Regions from separate parts of the Pseudoalteromonas sp. DY56-GL79 genome, predicted to be linked through region 1. Evidence: predicted binding sites of a transcription regulator. Region 1 holds the regulator's gene; the other holds the start of a gene.
What was found. The regulator sigma-54, encoded in region 1, starts transcription at its own class of promoters, with help from an activator protein. The targets are predictions, from matches to a motif close to GTTGGCACGNNNNTNGNNT.
Positions count from the first base shown of each region.

Region 2: the regulator sigma-54 is predicted to act here: its motif matches at 5,250-5,268, upstream of NO992_RS20130 (diacylglycerol kinase family protein).

Region 1 is NZ_JANHZS010000006.1:53,776-61,488, forward strand. Features, by position in the region: gene mgtE (magnesium transporter) at 1-884, opposite strand, end outside; gene NO992_RS05800 (HPr family phosphocarrier protein) at 1,607-1,876, opposite strand; gene rapZ (RNase adapter RapZ) at 1,877-2,743, opposite strand; gene ptsN (PTS IIA-like nitrogen regulatory protein PtsN) at 2,736-3,194, opposite strand; gene hpf (ribosome hibernation promoting factor) at 3,196-3,483, opposite strand; gene NO992_RS05820 (RNA polymerase factor sigma-54) at 3,513-5,012, opposite strand; gene lptB (LPS export ABC transporter ATP-binding protein) at 5,059-5,784, opposite strand; gene lptA (lipopolysaccharide transport periplasmic protein LptA) at 5,784-6,326, opposite strand; gene lptC (LPS export ABC transporter periplasmic protein LptC) at 6,316-6,870, opposite strand; gene kdsC (3-deoxy-manno-octulosonate-8-phosphatase KdsC) at 6,867-7,418, opposite strand; gene NO992_RS05845 (KpsF/GutQ family sugar-phosphate isomerase) at 7,418-7,713, opposite strand, start outside.
Region 2 is NZ_JANHZS010000031.1:53,819-61,531, reverse strand. Features, by position in the region: gene NO992_RS20170 (alpha/beta hydrolase) at 1-831, opposite strand, end outside; gene NO992_RS20165 (Lrp/AsnC family transcriptional regulator) at 895-1,362, opposite strand; gene NO992_RS20160 (monodechloroaminopyrrolnitrin synthase PrnB family protein) at 1,479-2,666, shown strand; gene NO992_RS20155 (aminotransferase class V-fold PLP-dependent enzyme) at 2,653-3,765, shown strand; gene NO992_RS20150 (MBL fold metallo-hydrolase) at 3,762-4,511, opposite strand; tRNA gene NO992_RS20145 (tRNA-Ser) at 4,639-4,731, opposite strand; tRNA gene NO992_RS20140 (tRNA-Ser) at 4,750-4,840, opposite strand; gene NO992_RS20135 (hypothetical protein) at 5,065-5,211, opposite strand; gene NO992_RS20130 (diacylglycerol kinase family protein) at 5,498-6,340, shown strand; gene NO992_RS20125 (DMT family transporter) at 6,382-7,296, opposite strand; gene NO992_RS20120 (PLP-dependent aminotransferase family protein) at 7,295-7,713, shown strand, end outside.

The sequences.
Region 1 (7,713 bases):
TTAATCCCAAGCCAAATAGAGCGGCGCTGGCTACTTTTTAGAACTGGCGCAAAGGTGTCTTCTTCATCTTCAAGACCTGCCATACTTAACAAGCTGTGCTCAGCATCTTCACGGATGACGTCAACAACGTCATCAATGGTGACACGACCAAGCAAATGGGCGTTATCGTCAACTACAGGAGCTGAGATCCAGTTATGACGCTCAAAAAGCTGCGCCACTTCAGATTCATCCATGGAGATAGGGATCGTTTCCTTATCTTCATCCATCAAGTCTCGAACCATACTGTCAGGAGACTTAGTTAATAAGGTATTGACTGGCAGCGTACCTAAAAAGCAGTTGTCTTTATCAACTACATACAACTCGTCCGTACCGTCTGGCAATTCGCCTTTAAGACGTAGATATCTAAATACAACTTCTAAGGTAACATCGGGTCGAATAGTGACCGTGTCGGTGCTCATTAGCGCACCGGCCGAGTGCTCCTTGTAGGACAATGCTTGTGTCGCACGTTCTCTATCTTGGCTATCCATCGCACCAATAACATCTTGGTAGACGGTATCAGGCAGGCTTCTCAGGACATCACCAAGGTCATCGTCGTCCATGTCTTCTGTAGCGGCAGCAATTAGCTCCGGCTCCATCTGGGCGATGATCCCAAGTCTTACGTCCTCTGACAGTTCCTCTAAAACATCCCCTTGGATATCTGGGTCAACGAGCTGCCACAGCATAGAGCGAACTTTATGAGGAGATGATTCTAAAAGCAGTGCTGTATCACAAGGAGCTGTTTCTGCGAGCATACGCCTAACTTGAACAAACTGACCACTGTTTAAGGCTTTAGTTACCTTTTGGAGTTGTTCCAGTGTGTAGTCTTGTTCAAATACTTCAGGCATAGGCATCCTTTTTGATAATAATGTTGGCTAACGTGATGAAGTTAACCCAATTCATTTACTTTATCGCAGAAATCAATTTCTTAATTTGAATTTTATTCGTGTTGTTTCTGCTGGTGGGTTGCTATCGTTAATACACGTTAAAGGTGTACGCAACGATAAAATAGGATTTTCTCGGCAACTCGCTTTACTGCACGAAAGAAACCTAAATTGGTATTACAGTGTAACTCAGTTTATTGGGAACTACCAAGGTTTACGCTTAATTATGAGAGACTTATTATACCAATTCGCTTAATTAAGTGATCTATTTTGAGGCGAGAAAATCTTGTCGATAACACGGCGAAAATTTTGCTATTTAACCTGAGGTTTGGATAAGGAATGTTCCAACTCATTGTTGCTAAAGCACAACTTAGTTTTTTCCTTGTTTAGCCAGCAAGTTTTAGGGAAAACAAGGCGAATTTACGCACCAATAGCTGGCTATTGGAAGTGAATTCAACGCAGTTAGCGCTAAAACTGGCTGCTAGAAAGGCATTAATTATCCGCAGCTCAGGTTATTTAGTTGTTCTAAATGAAAAATTTTTAACACAGTCAGCGTCAGATTTGCTCCTTCAAATTGAGCAAGTATTAAGACTAATTGGTATTATACCAGTCTGGTTACGGAGGGGGAGATTAGCAGGGAATAAATGAATCGGGCCTTAGTGCTATCTGGGCGCTAGTAACCCAAGTTACTCGGATTCATTAAATTTATTTTCTATTAGTCCACCAATGGCGTCTAGTGCATACTGAGCATCGGGACCTTCACAAACCACTCGTACTTCTTTTCCTTGGCTGCTTTCAAGTAACAACAGCGCTAGTACGCTGTCAGCAGCAGCACTTTTGTCTCCTTGATATAAGGTCACTTCGGCATCAAATTGGGTCGCTAATTGCGCAAGAACCGTCGCTGCTCGAGCGTGCAGGCCGAGCTTGTTCTGGATTAAAAACGTATCTTCTAACATTTAACCCTCTTGCTCACGGTGGCGAATTTTGACGTTGGGATGGGTTTTTGCAAATCGCTCGCCAATGGTTTGCGCTAAGTATACCGAGCGATGTTGTCCACCAGTACATCCTATTGCGATCGTTAGATAACTGCGATTATTACGCTCTAAGTGTGGTAACCAAGTTTGTACAAAGGTTTGGATCTGCCAAGTAAACTTTTGCACGATGCTGTGACTCGACAAATAGTCTTTGACTGGCTGATCTAGGCCAGTTAGCGGCTTAAGCTCAGGCTCCCAATGTGGGTTGGGCAAAAAGCGCGCATCAAAAACGTAATCCGCTTGTTTTGGGATGCCGTGTTTAAAGCCGAAAGATTCAAAGGTAATAATGAGTTGTTTGTCTTTCTTACCTAAGATTTTTTCGCGGATATCTTCCGCAAGTTGATGAACGCTCAGGCCTGTAGTATCAATGAGAAAATCAGCGCGTGTGATCAACACGTCTAACAATTCCCGTTCTTTCTTTATCGCAACATCTAATGGAAGATTATGTAGTGAAAGAGGGTGCAAACGGCGTGTTTCTGAGAAGCGTTTTATCAGGGTTTGATCGTCACTGTCTAAATAAAACAGGGTAGGTTTGGCGAAACCAGGCAAGTATTCAAGAATGTCATTAAACTCGTCCTGTTCTTTAGGCAAGTTTCTAACATCAATACTGACTGCAATTTTATTATAATTGTCGGAAACGCTGCGGACTAAAGACGGCAGTAAATTGACTGGAATGTTATCTACACAATAGTAGCCTAAGTCTTCCAATACTCGAAGCGCTACAGATTTACCAGAGCCTGAGCGGCCACTGATAATGATAAGCTCGAGTCCTTTTTCTTCATCACTCATCAAGTTCACCTTGGATCACTGCATATAACTCGTCATCACTTTTTGCTTGCCTAAGCATTTTGCAAAAAGACTTGTCTTTGAGTGTATCAGCAATCGCCGCTAAGGTCTTCAGGTGCTGTTGATTATCACCTTCGGGTACGATGAACGCGACAAAAATATCGACAGGCTGCTTATCTATGGCTTCAAACTGGATCCCTTGCTCGCTAACAAGCACCATTGCAAGGATTTTATCCAAACCTTCAAGTCTACCATGAGGAATGGCAATACCTTTACCGATCCCTGTGCTGCCTAATTTCTCTCGCGCCATTAAAGCGTCTAAGATAGCATGCTGACTGGTATTTGGAATTTGGCTATGAGCCAGTTCGCTGATGTATTCTAAAATACGTTTTTTGCTATTAAAAAGGACCGCAGCTTTACTGCAGTCCTTGTTCACCAATTCACTTAATTTCATCTTAGTGTCGAGTGAGCTTCTCTTTGTGTTTAATAACTTGACGATCTAGCTTGTCGATAAGGCCATCAATTGCGGCATACATATCTTGATGCTCTGTTGATGCAAATAGCTCGCCGCCGTTTACGTGTAATGTTGCTTCTGCTTTTTGTACTAGCTTCTCGACATCAAGGATCACATGCACGTTATTGATATGATCAAAGTGCCTTTCTAGCTTCGCAAACTTGTTGGTGACATAGTCTCTTAATGAGTCAGTAATTTCTACATGGCGACCAGTTAGATTTAGTTGCATAAGCATTTTTCCTTCTTGGTTTTTACGTCTTATATCAAGCTTTTACGCTGATTTGACGGTGGAATGGCTAGGGATTCACGATATTTTGCAATCGTACGTCTCGCTACCTTAATTCCTTGCTCAGCTAAGATATCTGCAATTTTGCTGTCACTCAATGGTTTCGCGGTATTTTCTGCAGCTATCAGCTTTTTGATAAGTGCTCTAATTGCTGTAGAAGAGCACTCACCTCCATTTTCTGTACTTACATGGCTAGAGAAGAAGTACTTCAGCTCAAATATTCCCCGAGGTGTATGCATGTATTTTTGTGTTGTCACACGGGAAATTGTGGACTCATGCATCTCAACCATTTCAGCAACATCATTTAGCACCATAGGGCGCATTGCTTCGGGGCCATGTTCAAAGAATGCCTGTTGTTGTTGCACAATGCAATTGGTAACTTTTAATAAAGTATCATTTCGGCTTTCTAAGCTTTTAATAAACCACTTCGCTTCTTGTAAATGTGAGCGAATAAACTGACTATCTGTACTGGATTTCGCTGTTCTAGACATCGCAGCATAATGGTCGTTTACTTTTATTTTAGGCATAGCATCAGGATTTAGCTCTACGACCCAACGACCTTTTACTTTTTTCACCGATACGTCAGGGATCACATATTCAGGCTCTTCATGAATAATGCTTGCCGCTGGTTTTGGGTTAAGACTATGAATTAACGTCATGACCTCTTTGAGATCGGCTTCTTTAAGGCGTGTTTTCTTAGTCAAAGTTCGATAGTCACGGCTGGCAAGCAAGTCGATATGCTCTGTCAGGATCATTTTCGTTTCGGCAATCCATGGCGTATCTGGGGCGAATTGATTTAGCTGAATACACAAGCATTCTTGTAAACTACGCGCTGCGATACCGACAGGATCGAAAAGCTGAATACGTTTGAGCACGGCTTCGACTTCATCCAGCTCAATAGGCTCTTCGCTACTCTCATCATTAATGCTTTCTAAAATGTCTTCGCAAGACAGTGTTAAAATGCCTGACAGGTCGACCGCTTCAATAATCGCAATCGCAATCGCTCTATCTGTTGGACTAAATGGTGTCAGCTCAAGTTGCCACATGAGATAGTCGTGGAGAGATTCAGAGGTTTCCCCTTGATAAACATTATCGTCATCGGGAAGTGGGCCTGAGCTTGCAGCGGGCGCTGCACTCATATACTCGTCCCAAGTGACATCCATGGCGAGGTCATCGCTCACCGTGTCTTTGCTCATGGCTGTATCTGAGTCTATCTCATAGTCACTAACCTGCACTTCATCGCTTGAATCTTGATTGTCGTCAGCACTGCTCTTTTCTTGACTGTGTTGGTCAGTGTTTTCGCCGTCAGTATTATCACCTTCTTCCACTTCCAACAATGGATTGCTGTCTAATGCTTCTTGTATTTCTTGTTGCAGATCCAATGTACTAAGCTGCAGCAAGCGAATGGCTTGTTGCAGTTGTGGAGTCATTGTAAGTTGCTGCCCCATGCGCAGCTGTAATGATTGCCTCATGTATCTCTAACAATCCTTTTTAACAGTTATTAATACTACGTCTTAACTATAGCTTGAATTGTTCGCCTAGGTAGACATCTCTTACGGTTTGATCTGCCAAAACATGTTCTGGCGTGCCTGCAGCGATTAACTCACCATGTGAAACGATGTAGGCTTTTTCACATACGTCCAGTGTTTCTCTAACGTTATGATCGGTGATTAGCACACCGATACCGCGGTTTTTTAGGTGCTCTATGATTGTCTTTATATCTAACACCGAAATAGGATCAACACCAGCAAAAGGTTCATCTAACAGGATAAACTTAGGGTTAGCGGCTAAAGCGCGAGCAATTTCTACGCGTCTTCTTTCGCCTCCCGACAATGCCATGCCCTGTGAGTCGCGAATGTGTTGGATATTAAACTCATCCAGTAACTCGTTTAGTTCAGCTTCTCTTTCAACTTTAGATAAGTCTTTTCGAGTTTCTAAAATCGCCATCAAATTTTGATAGACCGTGAGTTTTCTAAAGATCGAAGACTCTTGCGGTAGATAACCAATACCAAGTCGCGCGCGGCTGTGCATTGGTAGCAAAGTGATATCTTCGTCATCAATCTGAATAAAACCTTTGTCGCTTGGTACTAACCCTACAATCATATAAAAGGTCGTGGTTTTACCTGCGCCATTCGGGCCCAATAAGCCTACAATGCTGCCAGCTTGAACACTTAAGCCAACATTTTTGACGACCTGGCGGCCTTTATAACTCTTTGCTAGACCAGTTGCTTTGAGCTCGCTCATTAATTGTTACCTTCTTCCTGCGCTTTTTTATCTTTTGCGTCTTTTTTGTCATCAACAGGAACAAGGATGGTTCTTACACGGGAATCTTCTTGGTCTGAGCGCTCAGCACTGATCAGTTGCTTTTCAATGTCATAGGTGATGACCTGAGCATTGATTTTTTGCCCAGTTTGATTGATTTCCGCATCGCCAGAAATGACTAAGGTGCCTTTCGCAACGTCGTAGCGAATTTCGTTTGCTTTGGCTTCTAGCAAATTACCATCAGGTTGACGTTCGCTGAAAATAGCTGGGCTGCCAGTTGCAACAAGCAGTTGCTTGTTAGTACCAAGCTCCGCGCGGCGATGGACTTCTAGGCGATCGGCATTTATTTTTCTGTTGCCATGAATAATAACAACATTCTGTTCAAAAATACCGATGTTGCTTTGCAGTTGAGCTTGCTGACGGCCAGCATCAATAATGACTTCATTTTGTTCTGCAGCAATTACTAGAGTAGAACTTGCAAGCAAGCCGATGAAAACTAGTTTGTTAATGATTTTACTGGTCATAATAAATTGTCTTTGTGTGGTTGATGAGTTCGATCACTTGCTTTTGTAGATCCGCATGCAGTCCTTTACCCGTGATCCTAAGACTAGGACCCGTGATAACGACAGGGTGTTCCGACTTCATCAATTTTTGCTTAATTTCAACTCTTACATTATCGGCATTGATATCGGTGATCATGGCGTTAGGCGTTAAATTCTTTGCCAGCACATTGCCCTCTAATATCAAGGTATTGTTTTCGTACAGTGTTGCTTCTAATGCACTTATTTGCCAATTTTGCTCACCGTTATATAAGGTGAAAATAGGCTTTTCAAAGTGACTAAAGCCAAGATCTTGATACAACTCCATCTTATCAGCAGTTACCTGATAGTTTAATAAGCCATTTTCACTATAGGTCGTTTGCTGAAGTGTGGTTGCAACATAATCGGGCTTAGCTAACGGTTCATCTTCTTTTGCTGAGTCCGCCTCTGATGGATTAAACATGGGCGACCACATCCATACCATTATTGAAGCGAAAACAATGAGTAAGATGACACGCAATACGGTCATGTACTTGATCCTTTGGAAGTCAATAAGTGATTTTGGCTGAGCATTAGAAGATCAGTCAGTTCTCTCACAGCACCAAAACCACCAGGCATCAAAGTGGTGTAGTGGGCGATACGTTTGACAAGAGGATGTGCATCATTGACGGCAACGGCAAAACCGACCTGTTCCATTACGGGTAGGTCTGGACCATCATCGCCAATATATGCAATTTCGTCATCACTAAGGTTGAGCTTAGTCTTCAATTCATCATATGCCACTAACTTGTTTTCTTGGCCTTGGTAAATATAAGTTACATTTAAACTAGTCATGCGTTGCTGAACTATTTGTGAATGTCTACCTGTGATAACGGCGACTTCGATACCACTATCAATCAAGGCTTTAATACCAAACCCGTCTTTGGTATTAAATGCTTTCAGTTCTTCACCATTGTTACCAAGGTATATACGTCCATCTGAGAATACGCCATCAATATCGCAAATCAATAATTTGATTTGTTTTGCTTTTTCCCAAGCTTCAGTTGAAATCGTCTGATATAAATCTTCAAATTGCATTACAGCACCCCCGCTCTAAGTAAATCTTGCGTATTCAAGGCGCCAACCGGTATGTTGTTTTTGTTTACCACAATCAAGCCATTAATTCGTTTGGTTTCCATGATATTGAGTACCTCTGCTGCGAGCATATCGGCGCGTGCCGTCGTACTTTTAGCCGTCATAACTTGCGTGATTGGGGTGGTGTGAATATCGATCTTTTGTTCGATAATACGGCGCAAGTCGCCATCGGTAAAAATACCTTGCAATTGCGAGCTTTCATCTACGATTGCCGTCATACCTAAACTTTTAGCTGACA
Region 2 (7,713 bases), on a different contig from region 1:
GGTGAGTGATTTGAGTGGCGCCATAGCCTGATGGGCTAACGTTGCGCCATGCCATGGGAAAGATTCATATTTGGCGAAATCCAAATCTGCGTCTTCATCTATCCAATTGACAAATGGCACGTAATCAATCCATTTGGCTAGCCAACCGTTCTTATTATGTGGCTCCGTAGCGGGTGAGATAAGTGCAACAGAGCCTAAATTATTGGGTTTGCGCTTCGCTATGCTACTCAGCACCAAGGCGGCACCTGTGGAATAACCAAGTACGGAAAAATGCTTAAAATCTTGGCTAGTCTGTGCGATGGCATAATCCGTATGGGTTTGCCAATCGTCAATATCAACTTCGGTTAAATCGCTTGGTGCAGTCGCGTGTCCAGGCAGTAACATGGTTCTGACATTGTATCCTGCTTCATAGAGTGCTGCCGCAAGGTAGTGAAAAGTAAAAGGAGAATCGGTCAGACCATGGATAAGTAAAATGGCGTGATCTCTGTTGTCATGCTCAAGTGAAAATGGCGCAATTAAGTCACTTACCTTAGGGGTTGTCAGGTTGAGTAATGTTGCAGTGGGCGTCATTAATGGGCACGGCAGTGTAGCGCGAGGATTGCGGCTTTCAATAATTTGCTTAGTCGAACGAATATAATCGTTATAGTTTTTTATATTCGCTATATCGACGGTGATAGGGCCTTTATCGATCGCTTCGCGGAATAATCCCGACGCTTTGCTCTTGGTGAATAGCGACATATCACTCACTTGGGTAACACAGTCTTGTGCGATGACCAAAGGTGAGCCAAGCAGGCTAAAAGCAAATACTGTGGAGGTAAGGTAGTGGCGCATAGTCGGTCCTTATGAGCATAAAATCACATGCAGTATAGCGAGAACAGGTGACGATAAAAATGGTTAGCGGATCGGTAATATGCGTTTCGCAAAAGTTTGCTTGAGGACAATCGTTGATTCAATCCCGCTAATCACCTTACAGGCGCCCAGTTGATGTTTGGCAAATTGTTCATAGCTGGGCAAATCCTTTGCTACGATTTCCAATAGGTAATCATGACTTCCGGAGATCACCGAACAACTGATCACCTGATCTTCAGATTCCACGTGTTGTTCAAATAAATGCGCTGCGGTTGCGGTATTTTCACTGAGTTTTATAAATGCATAAACCAGAATACTTAGGTCAACTTGCGCTCTATCAAGTGCTGCATGATAGCCTGAAATTACTCCTGTATCTTGCAAGCGTTTTACGCGTCGAAGACAGGGAGTATCGGAAAGGTTTGCCTTTTCGGCGAGTGAGGCATTACTCAAACGTGCATTATGCTGCAAGGCGTTAAGGAGCAATTTGTCCTTGGCATCTAGATTTACCGACATAAACCAAATAAAAGAGTGATTCTTGCTAATCAGTATTAAACTTTTAGAGAAAATTGGCAAATTATGCTCGTGGTGATTTGCTAGCCTTAACTGTGGAATAATCACGAGAAGTAATAATGAGTCCATTAGCCGTACAATTTGACGCTTGGATTAGAGGCCCGTTTGTTGACCTTAACGACAAGCTTGAACATCTTTATTGGCAGCAACAGGATAAAGCAAACGTTGAAGGCGTTGATGAAACGCTAAAAGCACAGTTATTAGAAGAAGGTAATCAACTGATCCAAGCCTTGCTAGAAGAAGGCAATACCGACGAAGGTTTTGAGCAAGCATTCGACTTACTCGGTAACGTTGGTCTATTTATGGCTGCATGCAGACGCCACGAAATTACCGAGCCAAGCCGTGAAAGGGTGTCTCCACTAACACAAGCATCGGCACTGGCCATGCACATCGGTGCCTCTTTGGGAGTTACGCCGCGCTTCGCAACGGCTCATCTCACCACACACAACCGCGCAATCAACGGCGTGTATAAGCGCTTTACTTCTCATCCGGCAGAGCGCTTATTCATCGACTACAATACTCAGGCCATTCTTGCCTATAAACGAGCGTCCGAATCGCTAATGAAGGTACATCATTTGGGAATTTCTCATCCCATGTCATTGGTGCTACTCAAACAAGTTAAGCAAGCGCTGCTTGAGGTGATAGAGTCTAATCGAGAGTTATTTAAGGAACTGGATACCGAGGCATTCTTTTACGTTGTACGACCCTATTACAAACCTTACCGAGTTGGTAAAGAGGTCTATCGTGGTGCAAACGCTGGAGATTTTGCGGGTATCAATGTTATCGATATGATGTTGGGGTTATGCCCGGCTAATGATATTAGTTACGGTCAAATGCTGGTGGAAAAATTCCTCTATATGATGCCAGAAGACCAAGCAACCCTGCGTGAATGTATGCGTACGCCTAATTTAATGGATGCGTTTCTGAGTGCATTGAAAGGGCCGAAAAGTGATTGGTTTGGCCCTGCCTGTAGCTTGTTTATACAAGTGTGTAAGCTGCATGGAGATACGGCCATACAACATCACAATCAACTCGTCGAAAAGTATATCGCCAAACCTTCGCAGGCAATGCAGCAACAGCACTTAAGCAAAGTGACCGCCAGTGGTCCACCGATTGAAGTCTTACTCAAAGAGCTCGCAGACTTAAGAGATAGACGAGCAGCTGCCGAGCGCGCTGATATCTTTACTCGGCATCATGACTTAAAACGACTACGCCAAGCAATAGGGGTTAAGCATGAAGCAGTATAGGGATGATTTTCACCTGCCTACGGGTCACTATTTATTGAGCCATTCCGTTGGTCGTGTGTTGAAATCTGCAGCGGAAGATTTTCATCAGCAATTTATGGTGCCGTGGCAACAACAAAATCAAGAGCCTTGGCAGCAGTGGCTAAGTGGAATTGATCGCTTTACCTCAGCCCTAGCTTCCCTATTACACACCGATGCGCGCCTGTTTTGTCCGCAAACAAACCTTTCCAGTGGTTTAACGAAATGGGCGATGAGTTTGCCCGAAAGTGGCATTCGCAAAGTACGCGTATTGATGAGTGAGCAAGACTTCCCCAGCATGGGATTTGCGTTACAAAACGCGTTGGACAATATTGAGATTGTTTATATTCCCGAAGCGATGAATATGCACGACCTAAGTGTGTGGCAGCAATATATTGACGAGCAAATTGACTGGGTATTTGTCAGTCATGTGTATTCGAACAGCGGTCAGCAGGCGCCTGTCGCTGACATCATTAGCCTTGCTAACCAATATGGCTGTCGAAGCATTATTGATATTGCTCAGTCACTTAGTGTATTACCAATAAATTTAAGCGAGTGGGGCGCGGATTGCGTTATCGGCTCTTGTGTGAAATGGAGCTGCGGTGGCCCTGGCGCCGGTTTTATTTGGGTGAATGAAGATGTCTTGCCTTATTGCGAGCCAAAAGATGTTGGCTGGTTTTCGCATCAAAATCCATTCGAGTTTGATATTCATCATTTTGCGCTGAGTGAAAGTGCGCTGCGTTTTTGGGGCGGTACACCAAGTGTGGCACCTTATATCTATGCGGGGCACAGCCTTGGCTATTTTGCCGAGCTTGGGATTGAGCAAGTAAGAGCGTACAACTTTGCTTTGTTATCTGAGTTACAAGCGGCATTGCCTGAATTTTATCGCTCTCCTACAGCACAGAGTGCTTGCTCGGGGACAGCTATTTTGCATTTTGGCTCTCGGCATGAGGCAGTGATGGAGCAGCTTAAGCGAGCAGGCATTGCTGTGGATAATCGTCGCTACGGTATTCGCGTCTCACCGCATATTTATAATAGTCAGGAGGACATCGCGCAGTTGGTGCAGGTTATCAACGAAAGCTAGCTTCCCAACCCTAGTGCTTTTTTAGTTTTCTTCTTCACCGAGCGCCAATGTGTCATTGGCTGCTTGGGCGCGCGCGCTATCAATGCGTTGAAATCAATTTCTTCAGCAAGTACCTCTCCTTGATGTGCCAAGATCACTGAGTGGGGTTGTAGTGCCTCGACTTTGGCAAGAGATTGGCGATACAAGCGTGGATAGAATACTGGAAAAGGCGCAACAAATTGCCCTTTCACTTTTACCGTCAAATCCGCCACATAGATGCGCTTACTGGGGAGATGATACAAGCTCAAATCTCTATCCGTATGACCGGGTGTGTGTATCGCTTGCCATTCGTTAAAGTGGGGCAAGCTATCACCATCGGCTAGGTAAAAGTCTGGTGATAATTGTCTTGGGTACCAAAGATTGCGTTTGGCCTTGCGCTTTCTCCCTGCAACCCAAAGTGCCAGCGCCATATCGGAGAGGTGCATCATGACACCATCAATACCACGATACCACTGACTGGGGGCATTTGCGGCCGCAATCTTTGCGCCCGTGAGTTTTTTGAGTTTGTGCGCGCCACCGGCATGATCTGGGTGCATATGCGTGACCACAATCAGCTTGAGTGCGCTTAGTGGCTTTTGCAGTTGCAGGATGTAGTTGCAGACCAACTCAACATCGGCACGACAGCAACCGTCGAGTAACAGCAGGCCCGTTTCGTATTCAACCAGATAAATATGTTGAATATAGCCTTCTAAGACATGGATTTTCATTCGTCACACTCATTTCCCCAATCAGATCTCAACATAGCATAGGTTGAAGACATCTGACCAGTTGTGTGTGGAAGTGATAAATCGCAGACATAAAAAAACCGCAATTAAGCGGTTTTCTTATAAGTGATGGCGGAGAAGGAGGGATTCGAACCCTCGATAGGGCTACAAACCCTATACTCCCTTAGCAGGGGAGCGCCTTCAGCCACTCGGCCACCTCTCCGGCGCAATACTTTAAAAATGGCGGAGAGATAGGGATTTGAACCCTAGATACGCTATTAACGTATGCCGGTTTTCAAGACCGGTGCTTTCAACCACTCAGCCATCTCTCCATGGGCAAAGATAATACTTAGCGATTTAGGCGCTGTAAACCGTTTTTAAACTGTTTGCTTAAAAAATGTGCTAAAAGTGAGGTTTTTTTAAAATTGTGCTAGAAATTAGCGGTTTGACGAAGAGGTTTTGTACAAAAATGCTGGTTGAAGTGGTGCTTTTATGGTCTATTGAAACAAATGCTGACGAGAGCATGGCGGGTTGGGACGCCATGCTCTGTGCAGACTTACTTATACATAATCACGTCTTTTAACGCTAAATGTTGACCACATACTGCCAACCACTTCGTCCAATTGATACGACGTTGTTTAGTTGGTTGTGTTTGGTTAAACGTGTTTTGTGATGGGCTGCAAGGTGCAGCTGAATTAAGCATGTCTGGCTCCTAATAAGCAATGATTGAAAACAAGGCTATTTTGCACGCAATTTGTTTAAATTTAAAACGATAAAAATTGATGTTTTCGGATAAAAATAACTAATGAATTAATGGTTTATTCATTTTTGTTTTAATGGGTTTTTTGCATGTTTATGCATGACTTTGATTGTCTTGGTTAGGCTGTAACCCAATTAATATGGGTGTTTTTGATTTTTGATTTTTGATTTTTGGTTTTAGTTTTGGTTTTTTATTCATATAAGTTGAGTTTTTGTATTTAAGGGTTTTTATGCTGGTGGTAGTCAACCCTTTAGCGGGTGCTGAGGGGAAAGCGCAAATTGCATGGTTAAAGCAACAATTAACACAACAACAGTTGACGGCAACTTGGTTTAATACCACTGGAAACTTTGTCGCAGATAGGGATGCAATTGCTCAAGCTGCTACGGCGGGAGTTAGCGTGGTGGTGATTGGGGGGGATGGCACGTTGCATCTAGTCGCCAATGCCATTGCTGAGCGGGATAACACGCTTGCGTTGCTGCCTGCGGGGACTGGCAACGATTTTGCTCGGCAGTTTAATTATTCCAAAGCACAGTGGCGAGCAGCTGTATTTTCAGACAAGATCTCAAGTATTGATTTGGGTAAAGTGGACGGGCGCTGGTTTGTCAATGTTGCTGGGATTGGCTTTAACGCGCATGTCATGAATAACTTAGGACAAACCAAACGTTTAGGTAAGCTGAGCTATACCTGTGCGGGACTAATGTCGCTGTTTACTGCCAAACTCATTCGCTATCACAGCAATACGTGGCCTGAGCAGGGTATGATGTTGTTACTTGCGAATGGCAAACACTTTGGGGCAGGGTTAACTCCCGCTCCTATGGCTTGCCTTGATGACGGTCAGCTGGAGCTACTGTGGTTCACGCCGCAAACGCATTGGCAGCGGGTGATATTGTTTGTCAATATGCTGCTTAAACGTCATATGGGTACAAGAAATGTGCACCACGGCCGCATTGCAGAGCTTTTTATCGAACAAGAGGGTTATGACATTGAGGCTGATGGTGAGATTGTTGGGCGCACGCCTGCGACGATAACCTGCTGCCGCCGAGCTCTGAGCATAAAAAAAGCGCCATTATAAAATGGCGCTGAAAAGTAAGAAGCTAAAGCATTGGTAAGACTTCAACTTCTAACTGGGGACCGAATGGACAACCAAGCGTAGATGCGATTTAAAGGCGTGAGTACAATCGCATTACCTAGGATGACCAAAATAAACCCAATAAAGGTGTTTTGCTGCCACTCAAAGCCTTCAAATAAGGTACTCAAGGCCACGGCAACAAAAGGAAATAACACTATCAAATAACTCGCTTTCTCAGGCCCAATATTCTTGAGTAGTGAGAAATAACAACCAAAGGCAATGACGGTGCCAAACACGCTGAGATAAATCAGAGACCACCAATATGATGCCGGCGCTTGGTTGATAAACTGATGTTCACTAAAGGCGACATAGGTTGCTAACATGACAGCGCTGTAAAGCATGCCCCACGCATTTCCCGCCATAACATCAATTTGCTGATTGGAATTGCGTACGCTCACCATATTACCGAGTGACGCGACCACTGTTCCTAATAGAGCTAATGATAATCCCAAGAAGGCCTCGCTTTGCAAATCAAATGCGACCAAATCGTGCCAAAACAAGCTGACTATCCCAAGCGTGCCCAGTGATGCACCAAAGTAAATTCGCTTTGCAATAGGTTTGGCAAAAAACAACTTAGTGTTGACGATGTTAACGACCAATAATAATGAAAACGCAATTGATGCCATCGCTGACGTTAAATGTGCCTGAGCCCAATACAAGAAGAGATAGTTAGCACCAAAATTACACAGCGCTAAGAGGATGAAAAAGCCATGATCTCGGCGAGAAAATCGCATTGGCACACGCTTATAGATGACAAACGCCCACATACAAACCGCGGCGAGGCCAAAGCGGTAAAACAGCGACACAAACTCGTTGATGCTGCCAAGTTGGTATTCAATGGCAAGCCATGTTGATCCCCAAATCAACACAGTGATGGCGTAAAGAAATAGATTTTTCATGATCGGCTCTAGATTCAAACAGCAGTGGAAGTATGTAGTTTACGCTGTTATTCTGTATAAGCTATATACAGAATTTACTAATTTATACCTATACAGATTATTGCTTATGAGTACCGTTATTCAACGCCAACATTCCGCCTTTCTCTATCAGCAGGTGATCCAAATGATCTTGTCGATGGCAGAACAAGAGTCCATTTTACCGGGCGAAAAGCTTCCCTCATTGCGTGTTATGGCGCAAAACTTAAATGTCAGTATCCCAACGGTAAAGCAGGCCTATCAAGCACTTGAAGATCAAGGAAAAGTCATTGCCAAAGAGAAATCCGGCTACTTTTTATGCCACAGAGCTTCGCACAACGACTCTCCGAAGCGTGCACGATTGCCCGCCAAACCTGTGGTGGTTAACAAGCAGGCGCTGAT